2 regions of the Arthrobacter sp. AG367 genome follow, and region 1 is predicted to be linked to the other one. Evidence: predicted binding sites of a transcription regulator. Region 1 holds the regulator's gene; the other holds the start of a gene.
The links. The regulator LexA, encoded in region 1, represses DNA repair genes until DNA is damaged. The targets are predictions, from matches to a motif close to TCGAACANNTGTTCGA.

Region 1 (7,653 bases):
CCAATGTGGAGTTCGTCGTCCCTGCGGAGCCTCTGGTCCATGACGGCGTCGGATCCGTGACCATGCGGGTGCATGAGCGAGGCGTGGGGGAGACCCAGTCCTGCGGAACGGGGGCCTGTGCTGCCGCCGTCGCCATCCGGCACTGGGCCGGCGCGGAAGCCCCTGATGCCTGGCGGGTCAACGTTCCCGGAGGTGTGGTGGGCGTGAAGTTCTTCGCCGGCCCCGCCGGCCACGAGCACGTGGAACTCAGCGGCCCCGCCGTCATTGTGGCGAGCGGGACGCTTTCGTAACCTTCAGGATCCGGAAGGACTTGGACGTTGACTCGCGGGTCACGGTATAGGAACTGTCCAGTTCGGCGGCCAGCCAGCGCTGGAGCGAATCCGAGCCCAGGTTCTTCTGTACCACCAGCCATGCCGTGCCGCCGTCCGCGAGGCGCGGAAGCCACAGCTTCAGCAGGGCGTGCAGTTCCTCCTTGCCAATCCGGATGGGCGGGTTGGACCAGATGGTGTCGAACCTGACGCCGGCGTCCACCTCCTGGGGTGTACTGGCGACGACGTTGGACAGCCCCAGCGCGGCCGCGTTTTCGTTGGTCAGGGCGACGCAGCGTTCGTTGACGTCCACGGCGTAGACCGTCGACCCGGGCGCCAGCAGCGCCATGGTGAGTGCGATGGGCCCCCAGCCGCATCCGATATCCAGCAGGTTCCCCTGGGGGTGCGGCGCCGGAACACCGGCGAGGAGCACTGCGGTGCCCTTGTCGATCCCGTCCGGGCTGAAGATTCCCGCGGAGGTGTGGAGCCTGCGGGTCTCGCCGGCCAGCTCCACCGTGAGTGGCTTACGGGTAAAGGGGCCGGCGGGGGACGTGCTGAAATAGTGTGCGGACTCCATAACTGGCCAGAGTAGTTCCCCTTGCAGCGTAATGGGAAACCGTGCAGAACCCCCTCTGCTACGCTGGATGGCATGTTCCTGATCTTCGAGTAGCCGGCACGGGCCACGCCCGTCCCCGCAGCCTGTCCTCCAGCGACAGCCCGTCCCGCAGCGATGCAGGTTTTTCAGCCTTCCGCTTGTGCACCGGCCAGACGCATCTGTTCTGCCCGGCCGCCGGACGATACTCGAAAGTCAGCCTCCTGCTGCACTTCCCGCTATTTTTCCGGCCTTTTTAGCCCTGCCGCCCTTCTGCCGCGGCATCCCGGCCCCGGCATCGCAGCCGGCCGCGAGACAACCAGGAGAATTGCATGACCGCAGGCCGTCAGCCCAGCGCGAATACGTTCCAACTTCCAAGCAATCAGCACTATTCTGGAATTGCCGAATCTTCAAAGGAGACCATGACCAGCCAGCCCAACACCGGTTCCGATCCAGCCGCCCAGGACATGAGTCCGCAGGAAATCCAGGCTGTTATCGACCGGATCCTCGCCAAGGACGTCCCGGCCAAGACTGTCAGCACGCCCGGCGGTGAGAGCAGCGGCAATGGAAAAGCGGTGCTCGGCAAGGCGCAGGCCATTTCCCGGCTCGACGAAGAACACTCAACATACGACGGCGACCAGCAGGACCTCGAGGAACGGCGCGCGCTGCGCCGAAGGGCAGGCCTGTCCACCGAGCTCGAAGACGTCACCGAGGTTGAATACCGCCAGCTGCGCCTGGAGCGCGTGGTCCTGGCCGGGATTTGGTCCGAGGGAACGCTTGCCGACGCCGAAAACTCGCTGCGTGAGCTGGCAGCCCTCGCCGAGACCGCCGGTTCGGAGGTCCTGGATGGCATGGTGCAACGCCGTGACAAGCCGGACCCGGGAACCTTCCTGGGGTCAGGCAAGGCACTGGAGCTCAAGGACATCGTCATGTCCACGGGCGCGGACACGGTGGTGGTGGACGCTGAACTTGCGCCTTCCCAGCGCCGCGGACTTGAGGACATCGTTAAGGTCAAGGTCATCGACCGCACGGCGCTGATCCTTGACATCTTCGCCCAGCATGCCAAGAGCCGTGAAGGCAAAGCGCAGGTGGAGCTCGCGCAGCTCGAGTACCTGCTTCCGCGCCTCCGCGGCTGGGGTGAGTCGATGTCCCGCCAGGCCGGTGGCCAGGTGGGTGGCGCTGCCGCCGGCATGGGCTCCCGAGGTCCTGGTGAAACCAAGATCGAGTTGGACCGGCGCCGGATCCGTACCCGCATGGCGAAGCTGCGGCGTGAAATCGCCGCAATGAAGCCGGCACGCGAGACCAAGCGGGCCAACCGCCGTCGTAATGAAGTGCCCTCCGTGGCGATTGCCGGGTATACCAACGCCGGCAAGTCCTCACTGCTGAACCGGCTTACGGACGCCGGAGTCCTCGTGGAGAACGCACTGTTCGCCACCCTGGATCCCACCGTCCGCAAGGCGGAAACCGCGGACGGCCTGGGATACACCCTGGCCGACACCGTCGGATTCGTCCGTTCGCTGCCCACCCAGCTGGTGGAGGCCTTCCGTTCGACCCTCGAGGAAGTGGCGGACTCGGATCTGATCCTGCACGTGGTGGACGTGTCGCATCCGGACCCCGAAGGGCAGATCGCCGCCGTCCGGAAGGTCTTCAGCGAAGTTGATGCCCGCAAGGTGCCGGAGATCATCGTGCTGAACAAGGCTGATGCAGCTGACCCGTTCGTGGTGGAGCGCCTGAAGCAGCGCGAACCGCGGCATGTGGTGGTCTCGGCCCGGACGGGTGAGGGCATCCCGGAACTGCTGAAGGCCATCAGCGAAGCCATTCCCCGGCCTTCGGTCAAGATGGAACTCCTCATCCCGTATGACCGCGGAGACCTGGTCAGCAAGCTCCATGAGTCCGACGCTGAAATCCTCAGCGTTGACCACGTTGAGGCAGGTACCAGGGCTGCGGTGAAGGTCCGCGAGGGCCTGGCGTCCGAACTGGAACCATTCATCGTCAATGAGTGACCCCGCCGCCGGCGAAACCGCGCAGACGGCCGGCGAGCAGTTCGTCATCGAACTGCTCGACCGCGCCGTCGCCGGCATGGGCGGACAAAGCCGCACCGGACAACACGAGATGGCCCGGCAGGTGGCCCGGGCCATCAAAACCGGCAACCACCTGCTGGTCCAGGCGGGCACGGGCACGGGCAAGTCGCTGGCCTACCTGGTGCCGCTCATCGCCCACGCCCTGGAGAGCAACAAGCCCGCTCTGGTGTCCACGGCCACGCTGGCCCTGCAAACCCAGATTGTTGGCAGGGACCTGCCGCGGCTGCTGAAGAACATCACCCCGGCCCTGGAACGGCCGGTCAAGGTTGCCTTGGTGAAAGGCCGGTCAAACTATGTCTGCCGGCACAAACTGGAAGGCGGGTTCCCCTCCGAGGAGCCTTCCGAGGGTCAGCTTTTCTCTTTGGGCGAAGACACCAGCGTCCCGCACTTTGCCGCCTCCGTGGGCGGACCCTCGTCCCAGCTTGGCAAGGAGGTGGTGCGGCTCCGCGAGTGGGCGGAGAAGACGGCCACCGGGGACCGGGATGAGCTCCTGCCGGGTGTGACGGACCGTGCCTGGCGCCAGGTCTCCGTCACTTCCATGGAGTGCCTGGGGGCCCAAAAGTGCCCCATGGCCGCCGAGTGCTTCAGCGAGCTGGCCCGGCAGGACGCAGCCGAGGCAGATGTGGTGGTGACGAATCACGCCATGCTGGCCGTCAGCGCCTTCGAAGGACTTGCAGTCCTGCCCGAGTACGACGTCGTGGTGGTGGATGAAGCGCACGAGTTGCAGGACCGGGTCACCGGAGCCGTGTCCGGTCAGCTGTCGGTGGCCATGGTCCACGCTGCCGCTTCCGGCGCCCGCAAACATACCGCCATCACGGTGGACGCGCTGAACGCCGCAGCCGCAAACCTTGAACTGGCCCTCGCCGGTGCGCCCAGCGGCCTGCTTCCCAACGGGCTGAACGACGAACAGCTGGACTGCATGGACCAGTTGCGGGAGGCGTGCCGGGCCGCGTTGTCCGATTCCAAGGGGGACAGCAACGCCACGGCCGACGGCGGCCGCCAGCTGGCCCGGTCCCGCCTCATGCTCATCCTGGAATTGTGTGAGCGGCTTATTGCTGCCCGTGAAAACCGCGAGGTCGTGTGGTTTTCCCGGGCCGGCACGTTCGATCCCGGCCAGGGATATTCCCAGCCCGATGACAATGCCCCGGTGCTGGTCAACATCGCGCCGCTGTCCGTGGCAGGCAGGCTCCGGGAAGGACTCTTCGCCGGGCACACCGTCGTGCTGACGTCCGCAACCCTCGCCATTGGCTCGGCATTTGAACCCGCGGCCGGGGGACTGGGCCTTATCGGCGACGGCGCACCCAGCTGGACGGGTGTGGATGTCGGCTCGCCCTTCGACTACCCGAAACAGGGCATCCTCTACGTGGCCGGCCACCTGCCAAAGCCGGGCCGCGGCGTTTCGCCGGAGGCGCTGGAGGAACTGGAAGCGCTCATCAAAGCGTCCGGCGGGGGTGCCCTCTGCCTGTTTTCATCCCGACGGGCTGCCGAAGAGGCTGCCGACGCCCTGCGGCCGAAGCTCGATGTGACTGTCCTCTGCCAGGGCGAGTCGACCATGACCGCTTTGGTGAAGCAGTTCGCCGACGAACCGGACACCTGCCTCTTCGGGACTATGTCCCTGTGGCAGGGGGTTGACGTTCCGGGAGGCTCCTGCCGCCTGGTGGTGATCGACCGCATCCCGTTCCCCAGGCCGGATGATCCGCTGATGACCGCGCGTTCGCGTGCCGTGGCCCAGGCCGGCGGAAACGGCTTCATGTCCGTCTCGGCCACGCATGCCGCCATCAGGCTGGCCCAGGGTGCCGGCCGCCTGATCCGGTCCACGGGAGACAAGGGCGTGGTGGCCGTTCTGGATTCCCGGCTGGCAACAGAGCGCTACGCCGGATTCCTCCGCGGCGCTCTGCCGCCGTTCTGGGCTACCACGGACCGCAGCAAGGCGCTGGCGGCATTGGCCAGGCTGGGCGCGGACGCGGCCACGTAGGGCCCGGCAGGCGAACGACGCCAGCGGGGGCAGCCGCCGTGCAATTTCCGGCAGGCCGTCCCTTCGCGGGAGACCCGGTCAGAGGGAACGCAGGACCGAGACAACCTTGCCCATGATGGTGGCATGGTCGCCCAGAATGGGTTCGTACTGCGTGTTTTGGGGCAGCAGCCAGGTGTGGCCGTCGCGCTGGCGGAATGTCTTGACGGTTGCCTCGTCATCCAGCAGGGCAGCAACGATGTCCCCGTTGGCTGCGTCCGCCTGGCGCCGCACCACCACCCAGTCACCGTCACAGATGGCGGCATCCACCATGGAGTCGCCGGCCACCCTAAGCATGAAGAGCTCGCCCTGGCCGACCAGCTGGCGGGGGAGCGGCATGACATCCTCCACGAGCTGCTCAGCGAGGATGGGACCGCCGGCAGCAATCCGGCCAACCAGCGGAACCATGGCCGTATCCAGCGCGGTGGGCAGCTCCGTTACCGTGGCACCGCCGCCCGTGGCCTGCGGCGCGGGGGAGGCGCCGGCGGCATTGCTTCCGCTGTCCAGCGTGAGGGGCATCAGCACCTCCATGGCCCGCGGCCGTTTGGGGTCGCGCCGCAGGTAACCCAGCTTCTCCAGCTGCGAGAGCTGGTGGGTCACGCTGGACAGGCTGGCCAGGCCAACCGTGTCGCCGATCTCCCGCATGGAGGGCGGGTAGCCGTTGTCATTGACCGAGCGCTGGATGGTTTCGAGGATCTTCTTCTGCCGGGGGGTCAAGCCCTTGGCGGTCTTCCTGGGTTGCGGGGCGGTCCTGCCCCCGGCGGCTGCTGCTGCCATATTCGCCAATGCCTTTCGCTTGCCGCCGGATCTTCCGTTGCGGCCTGTTCCACAGCGCCGCCGGAAGGACTCCCACTGTCATTGTCAGACCCTGCTGTTCAACTTCAGTGGTGGTTGTTCTTTGGTTCAAAGCTAGGCCAGCCACATTGCTTTTTCAAACATTTGTTCTAGCGAGTCTCGACATTGTTCGTTGATAGGTGCTAAAACTTAACAAGCAAAGTTCGAACATGTGTTCTAACCAGCGATTGCCCCGTTCGAAAACATGGCCGGAGGAGCTCCGGACACGGTGTGAACGGCAGGGCGGCAGCGGGCGGACACCCGGGCAGCACGGCAGGTCCAGGAGGGCTTAGTTCATGTCAGCTTTATCTCTTCACCAGGTTTCACCTACGCACCGCGTTTCCCTGCAGACCCGGAAGCCCTCGCAGCGCCGGACGCCGTCAGCAGCGCCCCTGCGGCTGACCCGCCGGGGGCGGATCGTCCTGATCGGAGTTCCGCTTGTGCTCCTCGCGGTACTCCTGCTGTCCCTGTCCGGACTTTTCAACGCACCGGCCAAGGCATCCGATTCAGCTGCGGATTTGGCCGTGACGCCGACGGTCACCGTGACGGTGCAGGCGGGCCAGTCGTTGTGGAGCATCGCAGGCGCTGTTGCTCCGGACCGCGATGCCCGGGACGTGGTGGCGGACATCGTCCAGCTCAACAACCTTCCGGCCGCCGCTGTGCTGCCGGGGCAGCAGCTGTTCGTCCCCACGCACTGAGCGGCACCTGGTGTTGGCCTTTGAGAAAGATGACCGGGACAGCAACGCCGGTGGCGAACAGAATCCGTCACATTTTCCGGTAGTTGCCGCGGCAACTAAACTGTTCAGGTGAACGACCAGCTAGAGCGTCTGAACCGACTTCCCCTCCGCAGCAATCTTCGCGGGCTGACCCCCTACGGGGCACCCCAACTGGACGTTCCCATTTTGCTGAACGTCAATGAGAACACCCATGGTGTTCCGGCGGACGTGCGCGCCGCCATCAGCGCGGCGGTCACGGAAGCAGCTGCAGGCCTCAACCGGTACCCGGACAGGGAATTCACCGACCTGCGGAAAGCTCTCGCGGAATACCTGGGGCACGGGCTCGACGAATCAAACCTCTGGGCAGCCAACGGCTCCAACGAGGTCCTGCAGCAGATCCTCCAGGCCTTCGGCGGCCCCGGCCGCACCGCCCTGGGCTTTCCACCCACGTACTCCATGTACCCCCTGCTCGCCAGCGGAACCGACACCCAATACATCACGGGAGTGCGCTCGGAAGGCTACGACCTGAGCGCCGAATCCGCCGCCCGGCAGGTCGAGGAGCTGCGGCCCAACATCGTCTTCCTCTGCTCGCCCAACAACCCCACGGGGACCGGCCTGGGGCTTGACGTTGTGGAGGCTGTCTATGACGCCGGCGAGGACAGCCAGACCGTGGTGATCGTCGACGAGGCCTACCACGAGTTCGCGCATGACGGCACGCCCAGCGCCCTGACCCTGCTGCCCGGCCGGGAGCGGCTGATAGTTTCCCGCACCATGAGCAAGGCCTTCGCACTCGCCGGCGCCCGCCTCGGCTACATGGCCGCGGCCCCGGAGGTCACCGATGCCCTGCGGCTGGTGCGCCTTCCGTACCACCTGTCCGCGATTACCCAGGCAACCGCACTGGCCGCGCTCCAACACCGCGAGGCACTGATGGCCGATGTCCAGGACATCAAGGCGCAGCGGGACCGCATTGTGGCCGAACTGACCAGGATGGGCCTCAAGCCTGCCGCCTCGGACTCCAACTACGTGTTCTTCGGGGGCCTGGAAAATCCGCACCAGGTATGGCAGGAGCTGCTGGACGCCGGAGTGCTCATCCGCGACGTGGGCATCCCCG
Region 2 (7,653 bases), on a different contig from region 1:
GGCATCTCGAGCGATGAAATCAACCACGTATTCACCAGGTTCTACCGCGCCTCCAACGCGATGAACGGCGCCATCCCGGGAACAGGCCTGGGCCTTGCCATCTCCAAGGACATCGTGGACCGCCACGGCGGCCGGATCGACGTCGCCTCCACCCTGGGCTCCGGGACCACTGTCACCGTCAGCCTTCCCCTCGGCACCGACCACGTCCAGGCCAACTAGGCGCCGAAGGAGGACCTGCCATGTTTGCCGACGACGATCCCCGGCTTTCGCAGCTGCTGGAAGGTATTGTCCGGCTGGCTTCCGGCGACCTCAGCTCCCGGATCGAGGTCTCACCCGCCCGGGATGAACTGGACGCGATCATCATGGGCACCAATCTCCTGGCCGAGGACCTGCAGATCATCTACGAGGAGCTTGAGCAGCGGGTGCAGGTCCGGACCCAGCTGCTGCACGAGGCGCACCTTGAGATGCAGAAGATGGCGATGCAGGACCCGCTGACCGGCCTGGCCAACCGGTCCGCACTGATCGAAGCGCTGCGCACCGCCCTGGAAGCCCGCACCGCGGCCGGCGGCGAGCCGGCGGATGAAGGCCCCGCCATCTTGCTGATGGACCTGGACGCGTTCAAATCCATCAATGACAGCCTGGGACACACGGCCGGCGACCAGGTCCTGGTGACTGTGGGCGAAAGGCTCCGGACCGCGGTCCGCGCGGCGGACGTCGTCGCCAGGCTGGGTGGTGACGAGTTCGCGATCGTCATGCCGTCGGCGTCGGCAGACCAGGCCGCCATCGTGGCGCACCGCATCCTGGCCGCGCTCACCGAACCCATCGAACTGCCCGGCCGCAGCGTGCGTTGCGGTGCCAGCATCGGGCTCAGCGTGGGCAGTGAAGGCCACAGCCCGGAGGACATGCTGATGGAGGCCGACGTCGCCATGTATGCCTCCAAGGCCGAAGGGCAGAACAGGCTGCACCGGTTCGAGCCGGCCCTGCTGCTGATGCGGCGGCTCCGCAGCCAGCTGGTGGACGACCTGCGGGCCGCCATCAAGGATGACGCGCTGACGCTTTACTACCAGCCCGTGGTGGAGCTCGCCACGGGACGGATCGAGGGCGTGGAGGCACTGGTCCGCTGGAACCACCCCACCCGCGGCTTCATCATGCCGGACGAGTTCATTCCCCTTGCCGAGGAGGCGGGACTGATCTCGGAACTGGGCCTGTGGGTGCTCAGGACGGCTGTGAGGCAGCTCCGGGCCTGGATCGACGCATGCCTGCTGGACAGTACGTTTTCCGTGCGCGTCAATATCTCCGCCACGGACCTGCAGAGCCTGCAGTTCATCGAGGACGTGCGGAACGTGCTCCAGGAGACCGGGGTCAGGCCCGACCAGGTGGTCCTCGAATTGACCGAAGTGGCCATCGTCAAGGGCAATGAACTGGACCGGTACTCGCTGGGCGGGCTGCGCGGCCTGGGCGTGGGCATCGAAATTGACGATTTTGGCACCGGCTACTCCTCCATCAGCTACCTCCGCCGGCTGCCCGTGGACCGGGTCAAAGTGGACAGAACGCTGATTACCGGGCTGGAGACCGATCCCAGCCAGCCCGCCCTGGTGGCCGCCGTGCTGCAGCTGGTACGGGCGTGCGGGCTGGAAGCCGTATGGGAAGGCGTGGAAACCGCTGAGCAGGCGGAAATCCTGCGCGGGCTTGGCTGCCGCAGCGCGCAGGGCTACTACTTCAGCCGTCCGGTTCCGCCGGACCAGATACCCCAACTGCTGGCTGACCAGCAGGAAAGCGCTAACCAGTAACGCAAAACTACTGCGCTTTTGTGGCCGCCGTTATACGATCAGCGTGCGGTGTCTGGTTTTTCGCCGCCGCGAAATTCAGGTCTGGCAACACCGTACTTTTATAAGGCGTTTGGAAATTTGAACATTATTGGGCCATCGGGTCATTACTTCGTCAACTGGGGGCGTTGCTAATGTCGGTTCGGGTACAGGCATGGGGAATTATCGCTGCCGTGCTGGCGGATACGGATCCTGCGGGAGCCGCTGTCCGGCAACGGCTGAGCAAGAGCCTCGACGAGAATCCAGGCGTGCCGGAACGCGCTTTGCTGGAGTATCTCCTGGAGACCCGGCGCAGCGATGCCAACACCGTGGAAACACTGGAAGCGGCCAGGGACATGCGCCTCACAGCGCCCACCCTGCCGCCGCAGTTCGCTGAGCAGCTGGACGCCATCCGCAGCATCTCACGGATCAGCGCCCTGCTCGAGAACCAAATGCTGATGACCGCATTCCAGCCCATTTACGGCCTGGAAGGAAAAACCGTGGTCGGCGCGGAAGCCCTCTCGCGCTTCGTCAGCGATGACGGTGCCGCTGCAGAACTGTGGTTCGCCGAGGCCGCGGCCGTGGGCCTGGGCGCAAACCTGGAGTTCTCGGCTTTGGGATCCGCCGCGGCGGCAGCCCGCGACCTGCCGGACAACCTTTATGTGTCCCTCAATATTTCGCCCACCTCCTGCATGGACCCGCGGCTGCCGGAACTGTTCGACCATATTGAACTCCCCATCGACCGCATAGTGCTCGAATTGACCGAGGACATTCCGGAAGAGGAATATCTGCAGTTCATTTCCGCGATCAATCCACTGCGGGAAAAGGGCCTGCGGATTGCCGTCGATGACACCCACACCGGGGCCGGCGCCCTCAGCCGCATGATCCACCTGCGTCCAGACTTCCTCAAGGTGGGACGCAACGTGATTGGCGACGTCGACAAGGACGGCCTCCAGCGGGCACTGTCGGCCTGCCTGGTGGACTTCACCGACCAGATCGGCACCATCCTGGTGGCTGAGGGGATCGAAACGGTGGGCGAACTCAAGGTCCTCACCGAACTTGGCATCAGCGCCGGCCAGGGTTACCTGCTGGGGCGGCCGTCAGTGCGGCCCCAGGACTGGGCCAACTGGAACACGCGGCTGGACGTGGACGGCCTGGAGCGCCATTTGGCGGGACCAGGGGAGTCGCGGGGCCGCCATGGCAAAGAGACTTCCTGACACACACCACGCTCACACCTAAGGCGAGCAGCGCGGCGCATGGCATGACGCCAGGCGCCGCGCCTGCCATTTAACCGCTATTCGGAGTGGCCCTGGTCCCGGCTCATCTGGTCCTCTGCCGGCGGCGTCTCTCCCGGGGGCACTCCCCCGCCCGGTTCCAGCCCGGTGACATTGCCCTCTGCCGGGTCGGGGTTTGGCGAACCGGCCGCCTCCCTGCTGCGCTGCTCCGCCAGGTGCGGCTGGGCGGCGCCAACGTCTTCCTTCCCCGGGCGGTCGGGGTTCGCGGGGTCATTCTCCGGATGGTAAGTGCTCATGCTGGTCTTCCTTCCTCTCCGGCTGCGGTCCGATTCCCCAGCACTGGACTAATTGTAAGCATGCTGATAATTCTGGAGGAGTAGGGCCGGTATGCCGCTGGGCGCCGGCACGCAATGTCGGAAGGAGCAGTCAGATGGGAATCGGCGACAGCATCGGCAAGGCAGCAGAAAACGCCATGGAGGACCTGGCCGGAACATCCAAGCCGACGGAGAAGATGGATGTGCCCGACCCCACGAACCCCAATGACGGCGTGGAAGTCCACTCGTCCCTGAGTGAAGGTTCAAATGCCATGGAGGCGGAGAAGCAGAAGGCGCCCGGCCTCAAGACAGGCGCTCCCCCGGCACCGGTCTCCAACCGCCCCCTGGGCGGTGACACCGACGAAACTGACCCTGGCCAGGCGGACCGCGACGGCCTTACCGGCGACGCCACCGCGCCGTCCGGAGGCTAGGAACCCGGCGCATGCGGGTGGCCCTGCGGCCACTCCCCGCGCTCCATGAGCACTTCGCGAAGCAGGTCCGCGCGGTCCGTGACGATGCCGTCCGCGCCAAGGTCGAGGAGGCGGTGCATTTCCGCGGCATCGTTGATGGTCCAGACGTGCACCGCCAGGCCAAGGGCGTGGGCGCGGCAGATGAACCCGGCGGTGACCACAGGGATCCGTCCATAGCGGACGGGGACCTGCAGCGCATGGACGTCCCTGAGCACCCGGCGCATGAGCCGGTGGAACACCGGGCGTGGAAGCACGGGGCCCAGCAGGGTGAATAGGGCATTGGAGGACACGCCGGCGGAGGAGGCAACCGGCCGGCTGAGCAGTTTCAGCACCGCCCGCCGTCGACGGTCCGAAAAACTGGTGACCAGCACGCGCTGGTGCACTTGGTGCCGCTCGATGGCGGCGGCCGTGCTGTGGACGGAGCCCCAGTCCTTGACGTCCAGGTTCAGCCGGGCGTGTGGCAGCTGGGTCACCAATTCATCGAACGTGGGGATGGGCTCGCGGCCGTTGATCCTGGCCTTGGCGACGTCCGCGGCCGGCAGGTCCGCCACGCGGCCGCTGCCGTCGGTCAGGCGGTCCAGGGCTTCATCGTGGAAGAGCAGCAGCACGCCGTCGGCCGTGGTGTGCACGTCCGTTTCCAGGTACCGGAAGCCCAGTTCGACGCCGGAGCGGAACGCGGCCATCGAGTTTTCCAGCCCCTCAGCCGAGAACCCGCGGTGGGCCATGGCGATGGGTAGCTGCCGCCCGGCGTCGTCCTTGTGCTCGAAAAAGGGCAGGGTCACAATGTGAGCGTACCCGAGCCGCGCGGGGTTGGGGCCGGCGGGTCAGTCAGCGCAGTCGGTTTCCCTGCATGGCACAATGTCCACCCCGTCGCCGCAGTGCAGGAGCGTCCGGCCGCGGCCGCCGTCCAGGTGGACCCAGACTGCCGTGTGGTCGGCGGTGATGGTGTCCACCACGCCGCCTGCCTCAAAACCGGGCGACAGCAGGACGCGGACCCGGTCGCCCTGGTGCAGCTGCTTCCAGTGCGGAGCCGGGGTTGCTGGCCGGTGCGGCCCATCGGCCATGTGCTGTTTGACGTTCCTTGCCATGGTTGCCCCCTATGAGCCGGCGTAAGTGGTGCCTGCTTTCCATGGTTCACGCTAGGGGGCGAAGGTAAACGCCAGGTGAGCGGCAGCTGTGAATACGGGGGGCTGCTGCGGTCAGGAAAACTGGACGCCCAGGGAGGCGAGCCGCGCCTCCAAAACCTGGGCCACGCCGTCGTCGTCAAAATGCGGTGCCTGCTGCCCCGCCGCGCGGATGGCCTCCGGATGGCCGCTGGCCATGGCATAGCCGTGACCCGCCCACCGGAGCATCTCGATGTCATTGGGCATGTCGCCGAAGGCCACCACATCCGCGGCGTCAATGCCCAGCCCCGAAGCGTACTCGGCCAGGGTAACGGCCTTGTTGACCCCCGGCAGGGAGAGTTCCAGCATGGCAACGCCGGGCGAGGAGTGGGTCGTCGCGGCCAGGTGCTCGACGGCGGGTGCCACCTCGGCGAGGAAATCATCGGGTGTGCCGTCGCGGACGATGGCAAGGAATTTGACCACCGAATCGTCACTGGTGAGCGTGTCCTTCAGCGGGGCCGGGGTGAATTCGGCCAGCAGCTCGCTGGATTCATTTTCGATGAAGCCCGGTTCCAGATGGAATCCGGTGAGCGTTTCCGCTGCGAACAGGGCCGCGGGGCGGAGCGCCTTGATGATGCCGCGGACCTCCAGGACGGTGTGGATCGCCAGGGTGCGGGCGGAGACCAGGCGGTCCGCCTCCAGGTCCCAGACCACGGCACCGTTGGAGCAGATCACCCGTCCCGTGTGGCCCAGCTGCTCCTCGAGGGGGTGCAGCCAGCGCGGCGGACGGCCCGTGACAAACACGAGCTCGACGCCGGCATCGCGGCAGGCGTGGAAGGCGCGGATGGTGCGGGGGCTGATTTTTCCGTCGTGCCCAAGGATCGTTCCGTCAATATCGCTTGCTACCAGCCGCATGATGCCAGTCTACGTGGGGGTTTGCGCACCGTCGCCGCCAGGGCGGCCGCTTCGGGTCCGCGGGCTGTCCAGGGACGGCCGGGGTGGTGCCGTTGTCAGCCTCCGGGTCTACACTGAAACTATCGAACATATATTCGAATAAGGGTGTGTTGTGGGCGTTATTATCGGTCCCCGCGTGATAGATGCGGGCGCCTCGTTATTCTCGGTGCTGATCTCCCCCGTGGCGGTGGCGGCAGGGTTTCCGTCTCCTGCGCAGGACTACTTTGACGGGCGGATCGACTTGAACGCGCACCTCATCAAGGACATCACCAGCACCTTCGTGGTCCGGGTCACCGGGGACTCCATGGAGGGCGCCGGCATCAGCGACGGTGACGAACTGATCGTGAACCGGGCACTGGAGCCGAAGGACGGGTGCGTGGTGATTGCGGTGCTGGACGGGGAGCTGACGGTTAAGCGCCTCCGCATCACCGGCACCGGCGTGGTGCTGCAGGCGGAGAACCCCAAATATCCGGATATCCACGTCCCCGCCCTGTCCGAGCTGACCATCTGGGGTGTCGCCACCAGGTGCCTGCACCATGTCTGAGGTATTCCATGTTTGAGGAGCAGCATGCCTAAGCCGGTGCTCATGCGGCGGATGCCGCAGATCGCCCACGTGGATGTCAACTGCTTCTACGCCTCCGCGGAGCGCGCCTTCGACCCCTCCCTGGAGGGTCGCCCGCTGGTGGTGCTGTCCAACAATGATGGCTGCGCGGTGACCCGCTCCCCCGAGGCGAAGGCCCTGGGCATCGCCACCGGCGAGCCCTGGTTCAAGCTCGCGCCGCGGGCCAAGGAGTGGGGCCTGGTGGCGAAGTCCAGCAACTATGAGCTCTACGGGGACATCAGCTCCCGGGTGATGGAGCTGCTGGGCAGGTACTCGGCGTGGCTGGAGGTGTACAGCATCGACGAAGCGTTCCTGGGCGTGAAGGGAAAACCCGACGAGCTGCTGGCCCTGGGCCGCAGGATGAAAGAGGCCGTGCGGCGGCACGTGGGGGTGCCGGTCTGCGTGGGCATCGCCCCCACCAAGACCCTGGCAAAGCTCTGCAACAAGTGGGCCAAGAACAACGCCGCTTTTGGCGGGGTCTGCCTCTGGGAGTCGGTCCCGGCCGACGTTCGCGAGGCCCTCATGGGCCGGTTGCCGGTGGACGAGGTGTGGGGCATTGCCGGGCGGCTGATGAAGCGGCTCAACGTGTTGGGCATCTTCACCGTGCTGGACCTGGTCCGGGCGGATCCGGTGGCGATCAGGGACAAGTTTTCGGTGGTGCTGATGCGCACCGTCCTGGAACTGCGCGGCACCCCGTGCATTCCCATGGAGGAGGAGCGCGTCGGCCGCGACCAGCTGATATTTTCCCGTTCCTTCGCCACTCCCGTGACCACCGCCGCCGGCCTGCGCGAGGTTCTGAGCATCTACGGGCAGCAGGCGAGCGCCAGGCTGTCCAAGCACGGACTGCAGGCGAAAGTGCTGACGGCCTTCGCTGCCACGTCCCCCTTCAGGGATTACGAACAGGCCTACCCTTCGGTCTGCGTCTCGTTGCCCATGCCCACCGCGGATCCACTCCTGCTCACCAAAGCCGCCCACGCGCTGCTGCCCAATATCCGGGATGGACTGAAATATGCCAAAGCGGGCCTGATGCTCACCGACCTGCGGCCCACGGGAAACCAGCCCCCGCTCGAACTGTTCGAGAACCGGCACGAGGAACGCGGCATCGGGCCATTGCTTGAGGATGTGAGCCGCCGGTTTGGACGGGGGTCCATCGGGCTGGGGCATGCGGGCA

Region 2: the regulator LexA is predicted to act here: its motif matches at 5,965-5,980, upstream of FB478_RS15125 (LexA family transcriptional regulator).

What each region holds. Positions count from the first base shown of each region.
Region 1 is NZ_VIVE01000003.1:35,144-42,796, reverse strand. It holds gene dapF (diaminopimelate epimerase) at 1-290, shown strand, start outside; gene FB478_RS09960 (class I SAM-dependent methyltransferase) at 262-885, opposite strand; gene hflX (GTPase HflX) at 1,323-2,903, shown strand; gene FB478_RS09950 (ATP-dependent DNA helicase) at 2,896-4,956, shown strand; gene lexA (transcriptional repressor LexA) at 5,035-5,769, opposite strand; gene FB478_RS09940 (LysM peptidoglycan-binding domain-containing protein) at 6,123-6,524, shown strand; gene FB478_RS09935 (histidinol-phosphate transaminase) at 6,633-7,653, shown strand, end outside.
Region 2 is NZ_VIVE01000005.1:250,865-258,517, forward strand. It holds gene FB478_RS15085 (ATP-binding protein) at 1-219, shown strand, start outside; gene FB478_RS15090 (bifunctional diguanylate cyclase/phosphodiesterase) at 240-1,790, shown strand; gene FB478_RS15095 (EAL domain-containing protein) at 1,961-3,022, shown strand; gene FB478_RS15100 (DUF6480 family protein) at 3,100-3,336, opposite strand; gene FB478_RS15105 (hypothetical protein) at 3,471-3,785, shown strand; gene FB478_RS15110 (glycerophosphodiester phosphodiesterase) at 3,782-4,606, opposite strand; gene FB478_RS15115 (hypothetical protein) at 4,649-4,912, opposite strand; gene FB478_RS15120 (Cof-type HAD-IIB family hydrolase) at 5,024-5,842, opposite strand; gene FB478_RS15125 (LexA family transcriptional regulator) at 5,994-6,425, shown strand; gene FB478_RS15130 (Y-family DNA polymerase) at 6,450-7,653, shown strand, end outside.